One region of the Pseudomonas sp. KH_046_1 genome, then DNA from elsewhere that is predicted to be linked to it. Evidence: riboswitches for the same ligand, from Rfam matches in the RefSeq annotation. Region 1 holds a riboswitch; the other holds the start of a gene.
The links. A riboswitch is a leader RNA that binds a small molecule or an ion and turns the genes downstream of it on or off. The one in region 1 is predicted to bind cobalamin.
Positions count from the first base shown of each region.

Region 2: another riboswitch for cobalamin. It lies ahead of cobO (cob(I)yrinic acid a,c-diamide adenosyltransferase); the one in region 1 lies ahead of AC3IT9_RS15670 (CbtB domain-containing protein).

Region 1 covers NZ_CM174481.1:3,390,508-3,400,047, forward strand. Annotated here, with positions in the region: gene AC3IT9_RS15655 (magnesium chelatase ATPase subunit I) at 1-216, opposite strand, end outside; gene cobN (cobaltochelatase subunit CobN) at 375-4,238, opposite strand; gene cobW (cobalamin biosynthesis protein CobW) at 4,242-5,312, opposite strand; cobalamin riboswitch at 5,417-5,629, opposite strand; cobalamin riboswitch at 5,806-6,031, shown strand; gene AC3IT9_RS15670 (CbtB domain-containing protein) at 6,153-6,344, shown strand; gene AC3IT9_RS15675 (CbtA family protein) at 6,356-7,063, shown strand; gene AC3IT9_RS15680 (cobalamin biosynthesis protein) at 7,060-7,473, shown strand; gene cobM (precorrin-4 C(11)-methyltransferase) at 7,557-8,303, shown strand; gene nfuA (Fe-S biogenesis protein NfuA) at 8,445-9,029, opposite strand; gene AC3IT9_RS15695 (fatty acid cis/trans isomerase) at 9,165-9,540, opposite strand, start outside.
Region 2 covers NZ_CM174481.1:1,794,029-1,803,568, forward strand. Annotated here, with positions in the region: gene AC3IT9_RS08170 (AI-2E family transporter) at 1-18, shown strand, start outside; gene hda (DnaA regulatory inactivator Hda) at 249-953, shown strand; gene AC3IT9_RS08180 (C40 family peptidase) at 1,176-1,808, shown strand; gene AC3IT9_RS08185 (C40 family peptidase) at 1,974-2,510, shown strand; gene AC3IT9_RS08190 (O-methyltransferase) at 2,529-3,191, shown strand; gene AC3IT9_RS08195 (PQQ-dependent sugar dehydrogenase) at 3,313-4,626, opposite strand; gene AC3IT9_RS08200 (hypothetical protein) at 4,693-5,277, opposite strand; cobalamin riboswitch at 5,431-5,663, shown strand; gene cobO (cob(I)yrinic acid a,c-diamide adenosyltransferase) at 5,746-6,357, shown strand; gene AC3IT9_RS08210 (cobyrinic acid a,c-diamide synthase CobB) at 6,354-7,769, shown strand; gene bluB (5,6-dimethylbenzimidazole synthase) at 7,766-8,416, shown strand; gene cbiB (adenosylcobinamide-phosphate synthase CbiB) at 8,413-9,321, shown strand; gene cobD (threonine-phosphate decarboxylase CobD) at 9,314-9,540, shown strand, end outside.

The DNA of each region.
Region 1 (9,540 bases):
CAGCCGTTCCTCGGTGGCGCCCAGCGGCAAGGTGACGAACTGACCGCTGGCCAGCAGGTCCGCCAGACCGCGGGCCAGGGTCGACTTGGCCATGCCCCGCGGGCCTTCGATCAGGACACCGCCGATTTTCGGGTCGATGGCGGTCAGGTACAGGGCCAGCTTCAAATCGTCGGCGCCGACCACGGCGGAGAGCGGGAAATGCGGGGTGTCGGTCATCTTCAATACTCAGTCCTGGTCGGTGATCTATCTACAAAAATTACAGTCGCCTTTATCCCTGTGGGAGCGAGCCTGCTCGCGATGAGGCCATCACATCCACCATCATCGTTGGCTGACAAATCGCCTTCGCGAGCAGGCTCGCTCCCACAGGGAAGTGATTAGCCGTCTTCTTCTATATCCAGCAACAAATTCTCCAGCGCCTCGCGGTACTCGCCGGGCTCCTTCCACATCCCGCGTTGTTGCGCCTCGAGCATGCGTTCGGTCATGTCGCGCAAGGCATGGGGATTGTGTTCGCGGACAAAATCCCGGGTGTCCGGGTCGAGCAAATAGGCATCGGCCAGCAACGCGTACTGGTGATCGTCGATCAACTGCGTGGTGGCGTCGAAGGCGAACAGGTTGTCGACAGTCGCCGCCATTTCGAACGCGCCTTTGTAGCCGTGACGTTTAACGCCTTCGAGCCACTTCGGATTGGCCGCCCGGGAGCGGATCACCCGGTTCAGCTCTTCCTTCAGGGTACGAATCTTCGGCAGGTCCGGCTGGCTGTGGTCGCCATGATAGCTGGCCGCCGCCTCGCCTTTCAGGCTTTCCACCGCCGCGAGCATACCGCCCTGGAACTGGTAGTAATCGTTGGAGTCGAGCAGATCGTGCTCGCGGTTATCCTGGTTTTGCAGCACCGCCTGTACCTGGCTCAGGCGCTGGCTGAACTGTTCGCGGGCAGTGGTGCCTTCGTCGGAACCGCCGTAAGCGTAGCCGCCCCAGTTGAGGTAGACCTCGGCCAGGTCCTCGCGGCTCTGCCACAGGCGACCGTCGATAGCGCCCTGCACGCCTGCGCCGTAGGCACCGGGTTTGGCCCCGAAAATCCGCCAGCCGGCCTGACGTCGCGCAGCGTCTTCATCGAGCCCTGACTGCAGCAGGGCTGTGCGCTCGGCGCGTACCTTGGCCGCCAACGGATTGAGGTCATCCGGCTCATCGAGGTCGGCCACCGCTTGCACCGCGGCGTCGAACAAGCGAATCAGATTGGCAAAGGCATCACGGAAGAAACCGGACACACGCAAGGTCACATCGACTCGCGGACGGTCGAGCAGGCTCAGCGGCAAAATCTCGAAGTCATCGACCCGCTGGCTGCCGGTCGCCCAGACTGGACGCACACCCATCAGCGCCATGGCCTGGGCGATGTCATCGCCGCCGGTGCGCATGGTCGCGGTGCCCCACACCGACAAACCGAGCTGGCGCAAATGATCGCCGTGGTCTTGCAGGTGCCGTTCGAGAATCAGGTTGGCCGACTGGAAACCGATACGCCACGCCGTGGTGGTCGGCAGGTTGCGCACGTCCACCGAATAGAAGTTGCGACCGGTGGGCAGCACGTCCAGGCGACCACGACTCGGTGCGCCGCTAGGGCCCGCCGGGACGAAGCGACCGCTGAGGGCATCGAGCAATCCGCGCATTTCCGCCGGACCGCAGGCGTCCAGACGTGGGGCGACCACCTCGCGCAGGCTATCGATGATGGCTTGCACCTCGATCCAGTCGGCCCCTTGTGGGAGCGGGCTTGTCTCCGGGTGACGTTCCGACGAAGCGGTTGATCCTTCAACATTTATGTCGATTGACCCACCGCTTTCGCGAGCAAGCCCGCTCCCACAGGGGCTGTTCAACGCGTCCGAAATCAACTGCGCGGCGAACAACTCCAGGCGCTCGCGGGTATCGCCCGCCGTGCGCCAAGTCTCGTCGCTGATAAGCAAAAGTGGTTCGGGACGAGGCCCTGTCCACGGTTCGGCCAGCGCACAATCGAGCGGGTCGAAGCCCAACACGAAGGCCTTGGCCAGTGCCCGCAGCAGACTCGACTGCGCGCCCCGGCCATCGCCCCGTGGAATGCGCAACAACGCCAGCAAGGTGTCGATACGCAAACGCCCGGTGGGCGATTCGCCGAACACATGCAGGCCGTCGCGGATCTGCGACTCTTTCAAGTCGCACAGGTAAGTGTCGAGTCGCGGCAACCAGATCGCCGCGTCGGCATCACTGTCGAGTTGTTCGTCCAGCTGCAGTTCTCGGTCGATGTGGGTGTCACGCACCAGTTGCAGGATATCGCGCTGCAACTCTCGGGCGCGGCGCGGATCGAGCAGCTGCGCTTCGTAATATTCGTCGGCCAACAGTTCGAGGTTGCGCAGCGGGCCGTAGGTTTCGGCGCGGGTCAGCGGTGGCATCAGGTGATCGATGATCACCGCCTGGGTGCGCCGCTTGGCCTGGGCGCCCTCGCCCGGGTCGTTGACGATGAACGGATAGATGTTCGGCAGCGGCCCGAGCAAAGCATCTGGCCAGCAATGTTCCGACAGCCCGACGCCCTTGCCCGGCAGCCATTCGAGGTTGCCATGCTTGCCGACGTGGATCACGCCATGGGCGCCGTAGGTGTTGCGCAGCCAGAAGTAGAACGCCAGATAGCCGTGCGGCGGCACCAGGTCCGGGTCGTGATACACCGCGCTCGGGTCGACCTGATAACCACGGGCCGGCTGAATGCCGACGAAGGTCAGGCCAAAACGCAGGCCGGCGATCATCATCCGTCCGCTGCGACACATCGGATCGCTTTCCGGCGCGCCCCAACGTTCGAGCACCGCTGCGCGGTTGGCTTCGGGCAGGGCGTTGAACATCGCCAGATAGTCATCCATCCCCAGGCTTTGCTGGCACGGACGCAGGTCGAGGGTCTCGAGATCGTTGCTGACGCCACCCAGCAACTGCTGGATCAGCGCGGTGCCGCTGTCCGGCAATTCAGCCGGCAATGGATAACCTTCGGCATGCAGCGCCCGCAGGATATTCAGCGCGGCGGCCGGGGTATCGAGGCCGACGCCGTTGCCGATGCGACCGTCGCGGGTCGGGTAATTGGCGAGAATCAAGGCAATGCGTTTTTCCGCATTGAGCACCCGCGCCAGATCGACCCAGCGCTGCGCCAGTTCGGCAACGAAATCCATGCGTTCCGGTTGTGGCCGGTAGCAGACCACATCCGACTGACTGCGCTCACTGCGCCACGCCAGGTCCTTGAAACTGATCGGGCGGCTGATGATGCGTCCGTCCAGCTCCGGCAAGGCTATGTGCATCGCCAGGTCTCGAGGGCCGAGGCCCTGTTCGCTGGCGCGCCAACCGGGCTCGTTGTCCTGGGCGCAGATCGCCTGGATCACCGGAATATTGCGGCGAAACGGGCGCAGATGCGGTGCTTCAGGACTGGATTGGGCGAAGCCGGTGGTGTTCAGGATCACCGAGACGCTGGCCTCATCCAGCCAGTCCTCGACCACGCAAAGACAACCGGGCTCTTTCAGACTGGCCAGCGCGATCGGCAACGGATTCAACCCCGCGGCCTGCAAGCGTTGGCAAAAAACATCAATGAAAGCCGTGTTCGCCGCTTGCAAATGCGAGCGGTAAAACAACACCGCCGCCACCGGTTGATCGGCGTGCCAGTCGGCCTGCCAGTCGCTCAGTGCGGCCGAATGTTTGTGCGGATGGTAAATCGCCGTGCGTGGCAGGGTTTGCGGCTCGCCCCAGGTGTAATCACGCGCCAGCCAGCGGTTGGCCAGACAGCGGAAGAAATCGAGGGCATTGCCCATGCCGCCCTGGCGCAGAAACTGCCAGAGCCGGTCGCGATCTTCTGCACCGACGGTGCTCAGGTCACTGAGCTCCGGGTCCGGGCGATCATCACCCGGCACCAGAATCACCTGCACGCCGCGCTGCGACAGTTCGACCAGGCGCTCGATGCCGTAACGCCAATAGGCGATGCCACCGTGCAGCGAAATCAGGATCACCCTGGCGTGACGCAGCACTTCATCGACGTACAAGTCGACCGAGGCATGGTTCTGCACCTGCATCGGGTTGGCCAGGCGCACGCTCGGGTAATCGTCGGGCAATTGCTGCGCCGCTTCGGCGAGCAGCGCCAGGCTGGAATCGCCGCTGCACAGGACCACCAACTCGGCGGGGGTTTGTCCAAGGTCGGCAATGTTGTCATCCGACACGAAACCGCCGGGTTGGGTCCTGAGCAGGTGCATGGCTTACACGCTGAGCGCGGCGCGCAATTGCGCTTCGAGAACAGTGGCGTCCAGTTCCTGGCCGATCAGCACCAGGCGGGTGACTCGCGCTTCTTCAGCGCCCCACTGGCGGTCGAAGTGCTTGTCGAAACGCGTGCCCACGCCCTGGATCAGCAGGCGCATCGGCTTGTTGGGGATCGCCGCAAAACCCTTGACCCGCAGGATGCCGTGCTGGACCACCAGTTGGGTCAGCGCGTCCAGCAGCAGGCTTTCGTCGGCTTGCGGCAGTTCGATGGAGATCGAATCGAAGGCGTCGTGATCGTGGTCGTCATGATCGTCGTCGCCATCGTGATGATGGTCGTGGTGGCTGTGACGGCTGTCGATGTGTTCTTCGGAGCCGGCCCCCAGGCCGATCAGCACGTCCAGCGGCAGGCGACCGCTGCTGGCTTCGATGATTTTCACCGCTGGCGGCAATTCCTCGGCGACTTCCAGGCGCACACGGGCCAGGTCCGCCGGGTTGATCAGGTCGGCTTTGTTGAGGATCACCAGGTCGGCGCTGGCCAATTGGTCGGCGAACAGTTCGTGCAGCGGCGATTCGTGGTCCAGGTTCGGGTCGAGCTTGCGCTGGGCGTCGACCTGATCCGGGAACGCGGCGAAGGTGCCGGCGGCCACGGCCGGGCTGTCGACCACGGTGATCACTGCATCCACCGTGCAGGCACTGCGGATTTCCGGCCACTGGAAGGCCTGCACCAGCGGCTTGGGCAGCGCCAGGCCGGACGTTTCGATGAGAATGTGGTCCAGATCGCCGCGACGGGCCACCAGTTCGCGCATCACCGGGAAGAATTCTTCCTGGACGGTGCAGCACAGGCAGCCGTTGGCCAGCTCATAGACACGGCCGTTGGCTTCTTCTTCGGTGCAACCGATGGAGCACTGCTTGAGGATTTCGCCGTCGATGCCCAACTCGCCAAATTCGTTGACGATCACCGCGATGCGGCGACCCTGGGCGTTGTCGAGCATGTGCCGCAGCAGCGTGGTTTTACCCGAGCCGAGAAAGCCGGTAACGATGGTGACGGGGAGTTTGGCCAGTGTTTTCATCGGATGCCCTATGGCTAATGTGGCGGGCATACGGGACGACGACCGGCAACGCGGACACGCGTGCCTGAGAGAGTTCGCCACCGGATCACCCCGCCCGGTTGAAAGTGAGAATCTGTGACGAGGCAGGTCTCCTGGCTGACGGTGTGCCGGCCTTGAGCCTGGCATTCGCTGCGCCTTCCCGCCGGCCTCATGGATTGAGCCTGCAGTGGCGTGGCAACGAACATCACCGTTCACAGTTGCGGGGGCAGCCGCGGCATCGACCGCGTTCCCTTCTTAGCTTCGGCAAACGCCGAAGAACCTCGAAAGCGCAAGGCTACGCATGGTATTGGGGCGGGTCAATGTCTTGTGGTGCCCTCACTGGCCCCATCGCAAGCAAGCTCGCTCCCACAGATGACCGCGTTCCAATGTGGGAGCGAGCTTGCTCGCGATGAAGGCGACTCGGTCTTCAGTTGAGAACCCTTGCCAATTGACGCCAAACCCCCGCCCATGCTCTCCTACACACCTTGTTACGGGTGCCCTTCACAGGGTGAAACGGGAAACCGGTGAATCATGTGCTTTACTCTTAAGCCATGTCAGTCCGGTGCTGCCCCCGCAACGGTAAGCGAGCGAAGCATCAGATCCACTGTGCCATTGCGACATGGGAAGGTGATGTTTTCAGGTTCAGGCCCAAGCCTTTGCCCCTCGTGAGCCCGGAGACCGGCCCGCAACACAAAGTGACCAGTACGGTCACTGAACCAACAAACCCGCGGTGGGCGGGCGCTGTTTGAAACCTTGCGCGCCGGGTCGTGCGGGTTTTTGCATGCGCTCTTATTCCCCGCTGACAGACCAGAGGGAAACGCCATGTCGATCATCAGCAGCGCCGAACACACATCCGCGAGCACCACCTCAACCCTGACCCAACGTCTGACCGTCGCCGTCTGCGCGTCGATCCTGGGCGCTTGCCTTGTGTATTTCGCCGGTTTCTCGCACATCGAAGCGGTGCACAACGCCGCCCACGATACCCGTCACAGCTCCGCGTTCCCGTGCCATTGAGAGCTGTCGACATGATCAAGCGTATTGCGCAAACCGCAGGTTTCACCGGGCTGTTGGCCGCCCTGTTGCTGACCCTGCTGCAAAGCTTCTGGGTCGCTCCGCTGATTTTGCAGGCCGAGACCTACGAAAAAACCGAACCGGCCGCTGTTGAAATGCATGAACACGCCGACGGTGCGATGGCTGCCCATACCCACGATGCACAAGCCTGGGAGCCGGAAGACGGCTGGCAGCGCGTGCTGTCGACCACCGGTGGCAACCTGGTGGTGGCCGTCGGTTTCGCCCTGATGCTGGCCGGCCTGTACACCTTGCGTGCGCCGACCAAAACCTCCCAGGGCCTGCTCTGGGGCCTGGCCGGTTATGCGACGTTCGTGCTCGCGCCGACCCTCGGCCTGCCACCTGAACTGCCAGGCACTGCCGCCGCCGATCTGGCACAACGGCAACTGTGGTGGATCGGTACCGCCGCCTCCACCGCCGTCGGTATCGCGCTGATCGTGTTCAGCCGGCACTGGCTGATGAAAGTCCTCGGTGCGGCGATCCTCGCCGTTCCCCATGTGATTGGCGCACCACAACCGCAAGTGCATTCGATGCTTGCTCCAGAGGCGCTGGAAACCCAGTTCAAAATCGCTTCGCAACTGACCAACGTGGCGTTCTGGCTGGCCTTGGGCCTGATCAGCGCCTGGTTGTTCCGTCGCAAAAGCGATGGCCAATACCACGCATGACTGACGTCAGCACAGCGCCGACCCTGGTGGTCGGCCTGGGCTGCCAGCGAGGCTGCCCTGTCAGCACGTTGCTGGCGCTGCTCGATCAGGCGCTGGAGGCACACCAGATTGCTCGTCATGAAATCAAGGCGCTGGCCAGCATCGATTCGAAGCGCGACGAACCTGCGCTGATCGAACTGGCTCAGCAGCTTGGTCTGGAATTGATGTATTTCAGCAGTGAACAACTGGCCGCTTATGAACCGCAACTCAGTCATCAATCGCAAATAGCGTTTGAACGCACCGGTTGCTACGGCGTGGCGGAAAGCGCCGCACTGGCCCTGGCGGAACAACTGGCCCAGGCCCCGGCAAAACTGCTGATTCCACGGCAAAAATACGCCCAGGCAACACTTGCATTGGCCGGCGCTGCGTAAAAAACCGATAATCCCCGCCTTTGATCATGAACATTCTTCATCTGAAGCCCTGTTCAGCCCCTTTTTTCCCACAGGAACCGACGATGACCGTCTACTTCATTGGCGCAGGTCCCGGCGACCCCGAACTGATTACCGTCAAGGGCCAGCGGCTGATTCGCAGCTGCCCGGTGATCATTTATGCCGGCTCTCTGGTGCCTGCCGCCGTACTGGAAGGTCATTGTGCCGAACAGGTGGTCAACAGCGCCGAACTGCATCTGGAACAGATCATCGACCTGATCAAGAGCGCCCACGCCAAAGGCCAGGATGTGGCCCGGGTGCACTCCGGCGATCCGAGCCTGTATGGCGCCATTGGCGAGCAGATTCGCTATCTGCGCGAGCTGGGCATTGCGTTCGAAATCGTACCTGGCGTGACGGCCACAGCCGCTTGCGCAGCGCTTTTGGGTGCGGAACTTACGCTGCCGGACATTTCGCAAAGCGTCATCCTGACGCGCTACGCCGACAAAACCGCCATGCCACCTGGGGAGGAATTCTCCAGCCTGGCGCAGCACGGCGCGACCATGGCGATTCACTTGGGGGTCAATCACCTGGCGAAGATCGTTGAGGAACTGCTGCCCCATTACGGCGCCGATTGCCCGATTGCGGTGGTTCACCGCGCGAGCTGGCCGGATCAGGATTGGGTGGTGGGAACGCTTGAGGATATTGCCGAAAAAGTTGAAGCCAAGGGCTTTCGCCGTACGGCGTTAATTCTGGTGGGTCGGGTGCTGGGCAGCGATCACTTCAGTGAGTCGTCGCTGTATCGCGCGGGGCATGTGCATCTCTATCGCCCATAAGGCCCCTTCGCGAGCAGGCTCGCTCCCACAGTTGACCGTATTCCAATGTGGGAGCGAGCTTGCTCGCGATGGCGTCGGTCAATTTCACCCATAAAAAAACGGCGCTCACGGGGCGCCGTTTTTTTGTTCGCAGCGAACACCTTAGTAGTAGGCGTTTTCTTTCTGCGTGTGGTCGGTCACGTCGCGAACACCCTTGAGCTCAGGGATGCGCTCAAGCAAAGTACGCTCGATGCCTTCCTTCAGCGTCACGTCGGCCTGGCCGCAGCCCTGGCAACCACCGCCGAACTGCAGGACGGCGATGCCGTCTTCGACCACGTCGATCAGGCTGACCTGACCGCCGTGGCTGGCCAGCCCCGGGTTGATCTCGGTTTGCAGGTAGTAGTTGATGCGCTCGTTGACCGGGCTGTCGGCGTTGACCATCGGTACCTTGGCGTTTGGCGCCTTGATGGTCAGCTGGCCGCCCATGCGGTCGGTGGCGTAGTCGACTACGGCATCGTCCAGGAAGGCTTCGCTGAAGTGGTCGATGTACGCGGTGAAGCTTTTGAGCCCCAGCGCGGTGTCTTCGGGTTTTTCTTCGCCCGGCTTGCAGTAGGCAATGCAGGTTTCGGCGTACTGGGTGCCAGGCTGGGTGATGAAGACGCGGATGCCGATGCCCGGGGTGTTCTGCTTGGAGAGCAGATCAGCCAGGTAATCGTGGGCGGCGTCAGTGATGGTAATAGCGGTCATGGAAACTCCTCGCAGGCTTGGGCGCAGTTTACGCCAATCAACGCGCCGGACAAAGTCCTAGTATTTTTGTCGGGAAAGATTTCGACAAATCCCTCTGTGGGAGCGGGCTTGCTCCCACAGGGGATCAGTGGTGTTTCAGAGGTTCTCGTAGCGGTTCATGTCCAGCACGCCCTCTTCCACCGGATCGTTTTCGTAGATATAGCGGCTCAGATCATGGAAATAAGCCCAGAATTGCGGATGACTGCGGCGTATTCCCCAACGTTCGACGATTTTCTCGAAGCTGTCGGTATCCTTGGCGCTTTCCATCGCATCCACAAACGCCGGCACTTGCCCGGCCGGGATGTTGAACATGAAGTTCGGGTAGCTGCTAAGCACACCCGGGAAAATCGTCAGGGTGTCGAGCCCCGGTTGGTAGCGCAGTGATTCACCGAGCAAGAACGCCACGTTGCTGTGGGCACGGTTACGCAACAGGCTATAGACCTCACGCTTGCCGCTGGTGGTTTCGATACGC
Region 2 (9,540 bases), 1.6 Mb from region 1:
GACGAGCCGCAGGTGTAAGGGGCGTCGATGGGCGTTGGCAGGCTGCCCGGGTTCGTGCCAGGTCAGCCTGCTTGCTTCATGCGACAGTCACATGCGCCGCCAAAGAATCTGCCACAAAACCGGTGCATTAACGCAAACCTTTGATTTTGCTTGTGGTCTGTCGCATTGTGCGGTCCGCTTCACGGGTATAAACTTCGCAAACTTTACACAGAGGCCACTAACGGTTCCTTTGGAACTGTTCAGTCAGCATGAAACCGATTCAGCTGCCCCTAGGTGTGCGTCTGCGTGACGACGCCACCTTTATCAACTACTACCCAGGCGCCAATGCCGCTGCACTCGGCTATGTCGAGCGGCTGTGCGAAGCCGACGCCGGCTGGACCGAAAGCCTGATCTACCTTTGGGGCAAGGACGGGGTAGGGCGTACGCACCTGTTGCAGGCCGCCTGCCTGCGCTTCGAGCAATTGGGTGAGCCGGCGGTGTATCTGCCGCTGGCCGAGCTGCTCGATCGCGGTATCGAAATCCTCGACAACCTCGAACAGTACGAACTGGTCTGCCTGGATGATTTGCAAGTGGTTGCCGGGCGAGCGGATTGGGAAGAGGCGCTGTTCCATCTGTTCAATCGCTTGCGCGACAGCGGCCGGCGCTTGCTGATTGCCGCGTCGACATCCCCTCGGGAGTTGCCGGTGAAGCTGGCGGATCTCAAGTCTCGCCTGACCCTGGCCTTGATCTTCCAGATGCGCCCGCTGTCCGACGAGGACAAACTGCGTGCCCTGCAATTGCGCGCATCCCGTCGCGGCCTGCATCTGACCGATGAAGTCGGGCATTTCATTCTGACTCGCGGTACCCGCAGCATGAGTGCGCTGTTCGAGTTGCTCGAGCGTCTCGATCAGGCCTCCCTCCAGGCTCAGCGCAAGCTGACAATCCCGTTTTTGAAAGAAACCCTCGGCTGGTAAACCCGCTGAAGCCGGGGCTTTTAGCCGGTCAGGCATATTTCAGACGCCAGAAACCCCGCTTTCCTGCAAGGTTGCAGGCCGCGTGTATGTTTAAAATAGGCTTAAGCGCTTAGATGTAAACAAGAAACGGATAAGTCACAAAAAGATCGATAGAATTTGCAAATGAGGTTGATAGCGGGCATAGTCTCGGCTTCTTTACAACTTTCAGCCACGGTCGTGCCCATGCTAAATCGCTTCGCACCCCTCGTGCCTCTCGCACTCGTCACCCTGTTGTTCGGTTGCGCCGCCCACACTCCGGTGGCTCAGCAAGCTCCGCAACAACAGGTTCAAAACTCCGTTACTGCCCAGTCTTCCGCTCTCTTTCAGGAAGAACTGGCTACCGAAAAAGAACTCGCAGACTTCGCTGGCGGCAAGTCCTACCAGCTTCCGGTCCTGGCCGACAGCATCCTCGAACGTGGCATGTCCCTGATCGGTACCCGTTACCGTTTCGGCGGTACTTCTGAAGCCGGCTTCGATTGCAGTGGTTTCATCGGTTACCTGTTCCGCGAAGAAGCGGGCATGAACCTGCCTCGCTCCACCCGCGAAATGATCAACGTGGACGCTCCGCTGGTCTCGCGCAGCAAGCTTGAGCCGGGTGACCTGCTGTTCTTCGCGACCAACGGTCGTCGCGGTCGCGTCAGTCATGCCGGGATCTACCTGGGTGACAACCAGTTCATCCACTCCAGCAGCCGCCGCAGCGGTGGCGTACGGATCGATAGCCTGGGTGACAGCTACTGGAGCAAGACCTTCATCGAAGCCAAGCGCGCCCTGGCGATGGCACCGAATGCGTCGCCAATTGTCACTGCACGTAAATAAGCGGACATTTTGTAAGGCGAACTTAAAGTCTTACTTGAAGTTTGTCCCGTAGCCGCTAGAATCTTGATCTACGAATGATGGCAAACCGCCTGCGTCCCACGCAGGCGGTTTTCTTTTCTGCGCTCCCCGCAGAAAAAGCCGCAGCCAGATCAGGATGCTCTGCTTATGACGACGTCGGCCCGCCTCGCAATCATGTTCTTCGCAGCGCTGCTCAGTGCCTGCGCCAGCCGCACACCGCCTCCTGCGCCGGTGGTTCGCTCTCCCATCGTATTTGGCTCCTCACAAGCTTTTTCACCCGAAGCGGAAGACGTGCTGTTTCGCGCGCTCGGTCTGGTGGGCACGCCTTATCGCTGGGGTGGTAACACGCCGGATTCCGGGTTTGATTGCAGTGGCCTGATCGCCTACGTGTACCGCGATGTCACCGGCATTGCCTTGCCGCGCACCACGCGCGAGATGATCTCCATGCAAGCGGCGAATGTGGGCAAGGAAGGCCTGCAAACCGGTGACCTGATTTTCTTCGCCACCAATGGCGGTTCCCAGGTCAGTCATGCCGGCATCTATGTGGGAGAAGGGCGCTTCGTCCACGCGCCGGCCACCGGCGGCACCGTGAAGCTCGACAGCCTGTCCAAGGCGTATTGGCAAAAGGCTTATCTGAGCGCCAAGCGTGTTCTGCAGCCTGAACACCTGGCGCGCAATCCGTAACGTCCGGAGTTGGTGCTCATGACTGCTCGCACGCTCAATCTCGACGACGACCTGTACCAATACCTGCTCGATGTTTCCCAGCGCGAAACGCCACTGCTCAAGCGCTTGCGCGATGAGACCCAGGCGCTGCCAATGGCACGCTGGCAGGTGGCGCCTGAGCAGGGGCAGTTTCTTGCTTTGCTGGTGAAACTGACGGGGGCCAGGCGTTTGCTCGAGGTCGGTACCTTTACCGGCTACAGCGCGCTGTGCATGGCGGCGGCGTTGCCCGCTGACGGTTCGCTGATTTGCTGTGACATCCCCGGCGACTACAACGCCACCGCACGGCGCTACTGGCAAGAAGCGGGGCTGGCCGGGCAGATTGACCTGCGGCTGGCCCCGGCGCTGGAAACCCTCGCCGAGCTTGAGCGACAAGGGCAGGGCGGGCAGTACGACCTGGTGTTCATCGATGCCGACAAGGCCAACTACCCGGCTTATCTGGAGCACGCCCTGCGTTTGCTGCGGGTCGGTGGGCTGGCGGTGTTCGATAACACCCTGTGGAGCGGGCGCGTGCTTGAGGCCAGCCCCGAGAGCGCGGACACCCGGGCAATCCAGGCACTCAACCGGGAGTTGAAGGATGATGTGCGGGTGGATCTGTCGTTGTTGCCGTTGGGTGATGGGCTCACACTCTGTCGCAAACGCTAAGCCCTTGTGTGAGCGAGCCTGCTCGCGAAAGCGGTGTATCAGTCACCAAATTGGTCGACTGACCGTGCGCATTCGCGAGCAGGTCGGATCGCCGCACCGTCGCTCCCACAGGTGAGGCGTATTACTTGATCGCCGAAACCCGCCACACCTTGTTCCCCACATCATCGGCCACCAACAGGTCGCCCTGCCGGTCGATCACCACGCCCACCGGGCGGCCCATGGCCTGTTCCTTGTCGTTGAGAAAACCTGTGAGCACTTCAACGGGCTTTCCGACAGGTTTGCCTGCACTGAATGGCACGAAAATCACTTTGTAGCCACTGTGGGGGTTGCGGTTCCATGAGCCGTGCTGCCCGATGAATGCCCCTTGGGTGAAGGGCGGCGGCAGCTTGCTGTTTTCGGCGAAGGCCAGGCCCAGTGATGCCGTGTGCGGGCCGACGGCGTAGTCCGGGGCGATAGCCTTGGCCACCAGATCCGGGTTTTGCGGCTCGACGCGAATATCGACGTGCTGGCCGTAGTAACTGTACGGCCAGCCATAAAAAGCGCCGTCCTTCACCGAAGTGATGTAGTCCGGTACCAGGTCACTGCCGATTTCATCCCGTTCGTTGACCGCGGTCCACAGCGCGCCACTGTGCGGTTCCCAGGCCATGCCATTGGGGTTGCGCAGGCCGGAGGCGAAGATCCGCTGCTGGCCGGTGGCACGATCCACTTCCCAGATCGCTGCGCGACCTTCTTCCTTGTCCATGCCGTTTTCGGCGACGTTGCTGTTGGAACCCACGGTGACGTACAGCTTGCTGCCGTCCTTGCTGGCGATGACGTTTTTCGTCCAGTGGTGGTTCAGCGGGCCGCCCGGCAGGTCGACAACCTTGACCGGCGGCGACTTGATCTGCGTATCGCCACTTTCATAGTGAAAGCGCAGCAGACGATCCGTGTCGGCCACATACAGGTCATTGCCGACCAGGGTCATGCCAAAGGGCGAGTTGAGGTTTTGCAGAAGCACCGTGCGGGTTTCCGCGACGCCATCGTGGTCCTTGTCGCGCAGCAAGGTGATGCGGTTGGCGCTGGGCACCCTGGCTCCGGCACGGCCCATGACTTTCTTCATCACCCAGCCGCGAATGCCTTTACCGTCTTCGGGTTTGGGTGGTGCACTGGTTTCCGCTACCAACACGTCGCCATTGGGCAGCACATAAAGCCAGCGCGGGTGATCCAGGTCTTCGGCAAAAGCGGCCACTTGAGTGCCCGTGGCGGCGACGGGTTTCGCACCCTGTGGCCAGCCGATGGCCGGGGCGATGTTCACGGTCGGAACCAGTGTCTTGTTGGGTTCTGGTAGTCGGGGTGACGGGCCGGTACCGTCGGAGACTTGCAGGCGGGAGGTCTCGCCACAAGCGGCGAGCCCTGCGCCAAGCGCGATAACGAGAACGAGCGGGGGCGTGCGCATGCTGGTCTTCCCTATGAATGCCTTGTTCTAATCATAGAGAAGTGTTGTCGTGCGATGGTTCAACCCTCAGCCGCGGGCTTCCTTGAACAGCACCGCAATGCCGGGGTGATAGTTGCCGGCTTCGTTGCGCAACTTGCGGTAGGCATAAGGGAAATACCAGGCTACAGCGCAGCTGTGTTCCTTTTGCAGGTCGTCGACCATGTCCTGGAGTTCTTCCGGTGTGGCGCCCTGCTGGGCTTTTTGCGGGGCGACGAACAGGCAGCCGAGTTTCAGGTCGCTGGCGTGGCTCAGGCGCTTCGCATCGCTGGCGATGTCGAGCAAGGCCTGGGACAGGTTGAGGCTGTTGACCCGTGGCCAGCGCTGGCTGGTCTGGATGTAGGCGCGGGTTTCGGGCGAGGCCAGGAGCAGGTCGGCGCGGCTGTTGCGTTCGCCTTCTTCGGTCTGCTTACGGGTGGGCGTTTGTTGCAGCGTGACCATCTCGGCCATCCAGGCGGCGGCAGACAGCAGTCCGAGATTGGCCTTTTCGTCGTGCCAGTACGGTGTGTCGCCATCACCGCGGACGGCGTTGTAACGGTCGATGCATTCGAACCAGCGCTCGAGCACCGGGCGCAGGAATTCCAGCTTTGGATTGCTGATGATCATGCCTTGCATGGGCTCACCCTTGTTGTTGTGTTGTGAGGTTGTGGCTCTTTGATATCACTGCTGAGAGCGTGGCACAAGATTGACGTCAGTTTATTGATTGACGGCAGCTATTCGGTCGATCGCCTCCCGGCTTTAATTGACGCTCCACCCCCAACCCTCTAACCTTCGCGGCTTGTTTCAGGTGCTCTGTGGCTTGGGTCGACAGAGTGAAACAGGGAAGCCGGTGAGTGAGTCCTTCTGTTGGTCGAAGGCCCGCAATTCCGGCGCTGCCCCCGCAACGGTAAATGAGTGAAAACTGTGTGTGATGCCACTGTGTCGATTTGATGCGGGAAGGCGCACGGTCCGGCCCCGCGCCACTCATGAGCCCGGAGACCGGCCTGATTCATCCAGCGGCATCACGGTGGGCGATGCCAGGCTTTTTGCCTTCTATTCTTGTGCCTGCCCGCCGTTATTCCTGCCTCAACGGAGAGCTCCCCCATGACTGATACCCCCGATCGTGACGAACGCCACCTGGCGCGCATGCAGCGCAAAAAAGCCGTGATCGACGAGCGCATCGCCAATTCCCCGAACGAGTGTGGCCTGCTGCTGGTGCTGACCGGCAACGGTAAGGGCAAGAGCAGTTCGGCCTTCGGTATGCTCGCCCGCGCCATGGGGCACGGCATGCAGTGCGGCGTAGTGCAGTTCATCAAGGGCCGCAACAGCACGGGCGAAGAGTTGTTCTTCCGGCGCTTTCCCGAGCAGGTGCGTTTTCATGTGATGGGTGAAGGTTTTACCTGGGAAACCCAGGACCGCCAGCGCGACATCGCCGCCGCCGAAGCCGCCTGGGCGGTGTCCCGGGAACTGCTGCGCGATCCATCCATCGGTCTGGTGGTGCTGGATGAACTGAACATCGCCCTCAAGCACGGCTACCTCGATCTCGATCAGGTGCTCAGCGACTTGCAGGCCCGGCCACCGATGCAACACGTGGTGGTCACCGGTCGTGCCGCCAAGCCGGAAATGATCGAGATGGCCGACACCGTCACCGAAATGGGTGTGATCAAACACGCCTTTCAAGCCGGGATCAAAGCGCAGAAAGGCGTCGAATTGTGAGTCAGCCTCGGCACTGTCCGGCGGTACTGATTGCCGCGCCGGCTTCCGGCCAGGGCAAGACCACCGTCACCGCAGCGCTGGCCCGATTGCATCGCAATCAGGGGCGCAAGGTCCGTGTGTTCAAGTGCGGCCCCGACTTTCTCGATCCGATGATTCTCGAACGCGCCAGTGGTGCGCCGGTGTATCAACTGGACATGTGGATGGTCGGCGAGCAGGAGAGTCGCCGGTTGCTGTGGGAAGCCGCTGCTGAAGCGGATCTGATCCTGATCGAAGGCGTCATGGGGCTGTTCGACGGTACGCCGTCGAGCGCCGATCTGGCGCGGCATTTCGGTGTGCCGGTGCTGGGGGTGATCGATGGCACCGCCATGGCCCAGACCTTCGGCGCATTGGCTCTGGGGCTGGCGCGTTATCAGCCGGACTTGCCATTCGCCGGCGTGCTGGCCAATCGTGTCGGCACGCTGCGCCACGCGCAACTGCTCGAAGGTAGCCTGACTGAAGGTTTGCGCTGGTACGGCGCGCTGTCCCGGGAAACCGGGATCGAATTGCCGAGCCGGCACCTGGGGCTGGTGCAGGCCAGTGAGTTGAACGATCTCGACCTGCGCCTCGATGCGGCAGCCGATGCCCTGGCCAGCAGTTGCGAGGTCGCGCTGCCGCCGGCGGTCGAGTTCGCCGCCCCTGATGTCATCGCGGTCGAGCCGCTGCTGGCTGGTGTGCGCATTGCCGTCGCCCGTGATGAAGCCTTTGCGTTCACCTACGGCGCGAGCCTGGATCTGCTGCGGGCGATGGGTGCCGAGTTGTCGTTCTTCTCGCCGATCCGCGACCGAGCGTTGCCGGAGGCGGACAGCCTGTATCTGCCGGGCGGTTACCCGGAGCTGCACCATCTCGCGCTGGCGCAAAACACCGCGATGCTCGACGCGATCCGCGCCCACCACCGGGCAGGCAAACCCTTGCTCGCCGAGTGTGGCGGCATGCTGTATCTGCTCGATTCCCTGACTGATGTCGAGGGCGCTCGCGCCGAACTGGTTGGCTTGCTGGCCGGTGATGCGGTCATGCAAAAGCGTCTGGCAGCGCTGGCGTTGCAAGCGGTGGAATTGCCGGAAGGTTTGCTGCGCGGGCACACCTATCACCATTCGTTGACCACCACTGAACTGGCGCCGATTGCCCGTGGCTTGAGCCCTAACGGCGGGCGCGGAGCGGAGGCGGTCTACCGTGATGGGCGGATGACTGCCTCCTATGTGCACTTTTATTTTCCGTCGAACCCTTCGGCGATTGCCGCGTTGTTTGCGCCGGACCTTGAAGCCGCCTTCGCGAGCAAGTCGAATCGTCGCACCGCCGCTCCCACAGGGGATTGCGTTTCTTCAGGCTGCTCACCTTCAAATGTGGGAGCGGGCTTGCTCGCGAAAAGGCCATGAGCGACAACGCATTCTCTGAAGCCGAACGCGCAGCGGTCTATCGCGCCATCGCCGAGCGCCGCGACATGCGCCACTTCAGCGGCGGCACCGTCGAGCCCGAATTGCTGCGGCGCCTGCTCGAAGCCGCACACCAGGCTCCCAGTGTCGGCCTGATGCAGCCTTGGCGCTTCATCCGCATCAGCGATCGCGCCTTGCGCGGGCAAATCCAGGCCCTGGTGGAAGAAGAGCGCATCCGCACCGCCGAAGCCCTCGGCGAGCGCAGCGATGAGTTCATGAAGCTCAAGGTCGAAGGCATCAACGATTGCGCCGAGGTTCTGGTCGCGGCACTGATGGACGACCGCGAGCAGCATATCTTCGGTCGCCGCACCTTACCGGAAATGGACATGGCTTCTTTGTCCTGTGCGATCCAGAACCTGTGGCTGGCGTCCCGCGCCGAAGGTCTGGGCATGGGCTGGGTGTCGCTGTTCGAACCACAGGCACTGGCGGACCTGTTGAGGCTGCCACCGGGAGCCAAGCCACTGGCGGTGCTGTGCCTGGGACCGGTGAGGGAGTTCTACCCGGCGCCGATGCTGGTGCTCGAAGGCTGGGCACAGGCGCGTCCGCTGCATGAATTGCTGTATGAAAACTATTGGGGAGTGAGTCAATGAGTGTGGCGTTGTTGAGTGTCGCCGCGGTTGCGCTGGATGCGCTGCTGGGTGAACCCAAACGCTGGCATCCGCTGGTGGCGTTCGGCCGTTTTGCCGAGCGCATCGAGCAACGTTTCAACGGCGGCGGTCGCGGCTGGCGCAGTCATGGCGTCACCGCGTGGGTGATCGCCGTGTTGCCGCTGACGCTGTTGGCCACGGCATTTTCCTGGGCGCCCTATGTCGGCTGGATCGTCGAGATCCTCGCGCTCTATTGCGCCCTCGGCATGCGCAGCCTCGGTGAGCATGTCACGCCTGTGGCCAAGGCCCTGCGCGGCGGTGATCTTGATGAAGCACGCAAACGCGTGAGTTATCTGGTCAGCCGTAAAACCAGTGATCTGGATGAGACCGAAGTCGCCCGGGCCGCTACCGAGTCGGTACTGGAGAACGGTAGCGATGCAGTATTTGCGGCGTTGTTCTGGTTTGCCGTGGCCGGCGCGCCGGGCGTGGTGCTCTACCGCCTGAGCAATACGCTGGATGCGATGTGGGGTTATCGCAATGAACGCTTCGAACGGTTCGGCTGGGCGGCGGCGAAGGTCGACGACGTGCTCAATTACATTCCTGCGCGCCTGGTGGCACTGACTTACGCGTTGCTGGGCAAAACCCGGTTGGCGTTGAAATGCTGGCGCACCCAGGGTCCGACCTGGGACAGCCCGAACGCCGGTCCGGTGATGGCGGCAGGGGCGGGTGCCCTTGGCGTCGAATTGGGCGGGGCGGCGATTTATCACGGCGAACTGCATCAGCGTCCACAGTTGGGCGAAGGCGTGCCGGCGGATGCCGACTCCATTGACCGGGGCTGGCAATTGGTCCAGCGCGGGGTATGGTTATGGCTGCTGATTCTTTGCCTGGGGGCCGAATTTTATGCTTGAGCACGGTGGGCGATTGCGCAAGGCGGCGCTCGAATACGGCATAGATGAAGCCGACTGGCTGGACCTGTCCACGGGCCTTGCGCCCTGGCCGTTCCCGGTGCCGGATATTCCGCTGCGGGCCTGGGCCCGTTTGCCGGAGACGGACGACGGTCTGGAGCAGGCCGCCTGCGATTACTACGGCACCTTGCAGGTATTGCCGGTGGCCGGCTCGCAAATGGC